One region of the Pseudomonas sp. 9Ag genome, then DNA from elsewhere that is predicted to be linked to it. Evidence: predicted binding sites of a transcription regulator. Region 1 holds the regulator's gene; the other holds the start of a gene.
The links. The regulator sigma-54, encoded in region 1, starts transcription at its own class of promoters, with help from an activator protein. The targets are predictions, from matches to a motif close to ANTGGCATNNANNTTGCTNT.
Positions count from the first base shown of each region.

Region 1 (2,396 bases):
GTGAAACCGCCTATATCGTGAATGACGGCCAGTTGATCGCCGAGGGCGATGCAGAGACCATCCTCGCCAACCAACTGGTGAAGGAAGTCTATCTGGGGCACGAATTCCGACTTTGATAGCGGTTTTTTCTGCTCTACGCAGCTACAGGGCTAGGCAAAGGCTTCGTTGCCAGGCATATAATTTGCTTACATCGGCGCGCGGCGCCAGCGAAATCGGAACAGGCGCGGTTGCGCCGGCAAACAAGGTTCGAAGTCCTCTGCCATGAAACCATCGCTAGTCCTGAAGATGGGCCAGCAGCTGACGATGACACCGCAGCTGCAACAAGCCATACGATTGCTCCAGCTATCCACACTCGATCTTCAGCAGGAGATTCAGGAGGCGCTGGATTCCAACCCCATGCTCGAGCGCGAAGAAGACGGAGAAGATTTCGATAACTCCGACCCGATGGCCGAGTCGATCGAAAAGAAAAGCGAAAGCCCGACAACCGACTCGCCCGAGCACAACGAGCCCGATAATCATTACGAGGAGCCCATCAACACGGTGGAGAACCTCGAGGACGGCGATTGGGGCGATCGTATCCCTAACGAGCTTCCAGTCGACACCGCCTGGGAAGACATCTACCAAACCAGCGCCAGCAGCCTGCCGAGCAACGACGATGATGAATGGGATTTCACTACCCGCACATCATCAGGGGAAAGCCTGCAAAGCCACTTGCTCTGGCAGCTCAACCTCGCACCGATGAGCGACACCGACCGTCTCATAGCAGCCACCCTGATCGACTGCATCAACCCCCAGGGTTATCTCGACGAGACGCTCGAGGAAGTCCTCGAGTCGTTTGACCCGGAACTTGAAATCGAACTCGATGAGGTCGAAGTGGTGCTGCGCCGCATCCAGCAGTTCGAGCCCGCTGGCATCGGCGCGCGCGACTTGCGCGAATGCCTGCTGCTGCAGCTTCGCCAGCTCCCCGAGCGTACCGAGTGGCTAAGCGAAGCGGTGCGCTTGGTCAGCGATCACCTGGATACTCTTGGCGCGCGCGACTACAGCCTGCTGATGCGTCGCATGAAGCTCAAAGAAGACGAGCTGCGCCAGATCATCGACTTGATCCAGACCCTCAACCCGCGCCCAGGCTCGCAGATCGAAGCAGGCGAGCCTGAGTATGTCGTGCCTGACGTAATCGTGCGCAAGCACAATGGCCGCTGGTTGGTCGAACTGAATCAGGAGGCGATGCCGCGCCTGCGGGTGAACGCTCAGTATGCCGGGTTCGTCAAACGTGCCGACTCGAGCGCCGACAACACCTTCATGCGCAACCAGCTTCAAGAAGCCCGCTGGTTCATCAAAAGCCTGCTCAGCCGCAACGAAACGCTGATGAAAGTGGCCACCCAGATCGTCGAACACCAGCGTGGCTTTTTCGAACATGGCGACGAAGCCATGAAACCACTGGTGTTGCACGATATCGCCGAAGCGGTGGGCATGCATGAGTCGACGATCTCACGGGTCACCACGCAGAAGTTCATGCACACGCCCCGCGGTATCTACGAACTCAAATACTTCTTCTCGAGCCATGTGAGCACTGCTGAAGGTGGCGAGTGCTCGTCCACCGCCATTCGCGCAATCATCAAGAAACTGGTGGCCGCGGAAAACCAGAAAAAGCCATTGAGCGACAGCAAGATCGCTGGTCTACTGGAGGCACAAGGGATTCAAGTTGCGCGCCGCACCGTAGCCAAGTACCGCGAGTCACTCGGGATCGCCCCCTCAAGCGAGCGCAAGCGGTTGATGTAGCACCAGGCGACCTGGTGGATTTGTTCCGGCGACGGGTGTTCAGCCCGTCAATTCGCACGTGGCAATAGGAGATGCAGTATGCAAGTCAACATCACTGGCCTTCACCTTGAAATCACTGAAGCCCTGCGTGACTACGTCGAGGAGAAATTCGAGCGGATAGAACGCCATTTCGACCGCATCATTGCCGTACAAGTCATCCTTCAAGTCGAAAAACTCAGGCAAAAGGCCGAGGCCACGCTGCACGTAGCGGGGCGAGAGGTCGTTGCCAATGCCGAGCATGAGGATATGTACGCAGCAATCGACTTGCTTGCCGACAAACTCGATCGGCAATTGATCAAACATAAAGAAAAGCAGCTCGACCACCATCAGGGCGCCCTGGCTCGCTGACCCATCATGATCCGTATTGAAAACATACTGACCCCCGGACGCGCCCTGGTTGGCGTTCCGGGCGGCAGCAAAAAGCGCGTTCTGGAACAGATTGCCAAGGTTCTCGGCGCGGACCTGCCCGATATAGACAGCCAAGCGATTTTCGAAAGCTTCATCGCCCGGGAAAAACTTGGCTCTACCGGCTTCGGCAACGGCATCGCAATACCGCACTGCCGTATGCCTGGCTGCAC
Region 1 covers NZ_LR733836.1:678,725-681,120, reverse strand. Annotated here, with positions in the region: gene lptB (LPS export ABC transporter ATP-binding protein) at 1-116, shown strand, start outside; gene ALTERO38_RS03085 (RNA polymerase factor sigma-54) at 262-1,779, shown strand; gene hpf (ribosome hibernation-promoting factor, HPF/YfiA family) at 1,858-2,166, shown strand; gene ptsN (PTS IIA-like nitrogen regulatory protein PtsN) at 2,173-2,396, shown strand, end outside.

Region 2 (2,396 bases), 3.3 Mb from region 1:
GCCGCCGTCGCCGCCCCAGACCATATGGGCGATTGGCGCATATACCAGCGTGAACCAGACGCCCATGAATACCAGCATCGCGGAGAACTTCATGCGCTCGGCGAAGGCACCGACGATCAGCGCCGGGGTAATGATGGCGAAGGTCATCTGGAAGGTGATGAACACGCTTTCCGGCACGGTGCCGGTGAGGCTGTCGGGCGTCAGGCCGCTCAGGAATGCACGCCCGAGTCCGCCGACGAAAGAATTGAGGTTGGTGACGCCTGCTTCCATGCCCGCCGTGTCGAACGCCAGGCTGTAGCCGTAGACCATCCACAGGATGCTCATCAGGCCAGTGATGGCGAAGCACTGCATCATGACCGAGAGGATGTTCTTGGAACGGACCATGCCGCCGTAGAACAGCGCCAGGCCTGGAATCGTCATGAACAGCACCAGCGCAGCGGCTGTGAGCATCCATGCCGTATCGCCGGAATCAAGCGTTGCCTCCTGCGCCATGGCGATGCCTGGGCTTATCAGAGACAAAAGGGCTCCTAGCCCTGCGAATTTTCGCAGAGTCATGGTTTTACTCCTGGGGCGTGGGGTTCGTAGGCCTGCTAGGCAGGCAATCGCAAATGCTCGGGCGGTGCGTGGCGACGTGTCGGGCGTTACCGCCCGGTCAAACGTGCGCTACGCGCCGGAACGTCAGATTGCGTCGGTATCGGTTTCGCCAGTGCGGATGCGAATGGCTTGCTCCAGATTCACGACGAAGATCTTGCCGTCGCCAATCTTCCCGGTGTTGGCCGCCTTGGTGATGGCCTCGATCACGCGATCGAGCTGGTCATCGGCGATTGCTACGTCGATCTTCACCTTCGGCAGAAAATCGACCACGTATTCAGCCCCGCGATAAAGCTCGGTATGACCTTTCTGGCGACCGAAACCCTTGACCTCGGTGACCGTGATGCCTTGTACGCCAATCTCGGACAGCGACTCGCGTACGTCGTCCAGCTTGAACGGCTTGATGATGGCAGTGACTAGTTTCATGAAACTTCTCCCGTTTAGGTGGACTTGCCCCAGAAGTACGAACCCGGCTCAAGTCTAAGCGCAGTGTCTGGCTCTTGTAACGCGCCGGCGTTGCCGAGCGACCATCCGACACCATCAACCGATCCGACGAAACGTCCCGAATCGCCTATGCACCGCAACCTGCTGGTGCATACGTCACATGGACCTAAGCAGAATCAATGCCAGCTTTTTGCAATGCCCGGCCTCAGGCGCTCCGCAAAGGCCGCGCGAGCCCACGGCACAACCCGCCTGCCGGATCACGCACCATGCCGGTGCATGGCAGCGCAACGGCGTGCCCGCAATCGTGCACTGGCGCCGGCCGGACGGCTGAACAGCCCGTGCTACACTGCGCGTCGCTCAGAAACAGGTGATGCTCATGTTCCCACCCAAAGCTTTTCTCGACGCCGTCGGCGCCCAGGCCTCACGGCTTTTCAGCGGTGAAAACCCCTTGCCTCGCGCGGAAGTGGAAGCCCAGCTCAAAGGCATCGTGCAAGGTGCGCTGAGCAAGCTCGATGTGGTCAGCCGCGAAGAATTCGACAGTCAGATGGTGGTGCTTGCGCGCACCCGCGCGAGGCTCGAAGCCCTCGAAGCCAAGGTCGCCGAGCTGGAAGAGAAACTCGCGCCACCCGCCTCCGAATAGGCCGGCTGGCGTCACGATCAAAGGAGTGATCGGATGTCCCTCGCAATTGTCCACAGCCGCGCCCAGGTCGGTGTGGAAGCGCCCACTGTGACGGTGGAGGCGCACCTCGCCAACGGGCTGCCTTCGCTGGCTCTGGTTGGCTTGCCGGAGACGGCTGTCAAGGAAAGCAAGGATCGCGTGCGCAGCGCGATCCAGACGTCCGGCTTCGACTTCCCGGCTCGACGAATCACCCTCAATCTCGCTCCAGCCGATCTACCGAAGGATGGTGGCCGTTTCGATCTGGCCATTGCGCTGGGCATATTGGCGGCGAGCGGTCAGATTCCCGCCGACCGCCTCGACACGCTCGAATGCCTGGGCGAGCTGGCGCTTTCCGGCTCACTGCGACCGGTTCAGGGCGTGCTGCCTGCAGCGCTCGCGGCCCGCCAGGCCGGGCGTGCCCTACTGGTACCGCGAGCCAATGCCGAGGAAGCCAGCCTGGCCTCGGGATTGGTGGTCTACGCGGCCGACCATTTGCTGGAAGTCGCTGCACATTTCAACGGTGTGGCTCCGATCGACCCCTTCCAAGCCCAAGGGCTGTTGCGTCAGGTGCTGCCCTACCCTGATCTCGCTGATGTGCAAGGCCAGGCGGCAGCCAAGCGTGGGTTGTTGGTGGCCGCAGCAGGTGGCCACAACCTGCTACCTTTGTAGCCCTATACACCCGTCTTTTTACACCCGCGGAATG
Region 2 covers NZ_LR733836.1:3,940,387-3,942,782, forward strand. Annotated here, with positions in the region: gene ALTERO38_RS17970 (ammonium transporter) at 1-555, opposite strand, end outside; gene glnK (P-II family nitrogen regulator) at 679-1,017, opposite strand; gene ALTERO38_RS17980 (accessory factor UbiK family protein) at 1,412-1,675, shown strand; partial or broken gene ALTERO38_RS17985 (magnesium chelatase domain-containing protein) at 1,709-2,353, shown strand.
Region 2: the regulator sigma-54 is predicted to act here: its motif matches at 1,203-1,222, upstream of glnK (P-II family nitrogen regulator).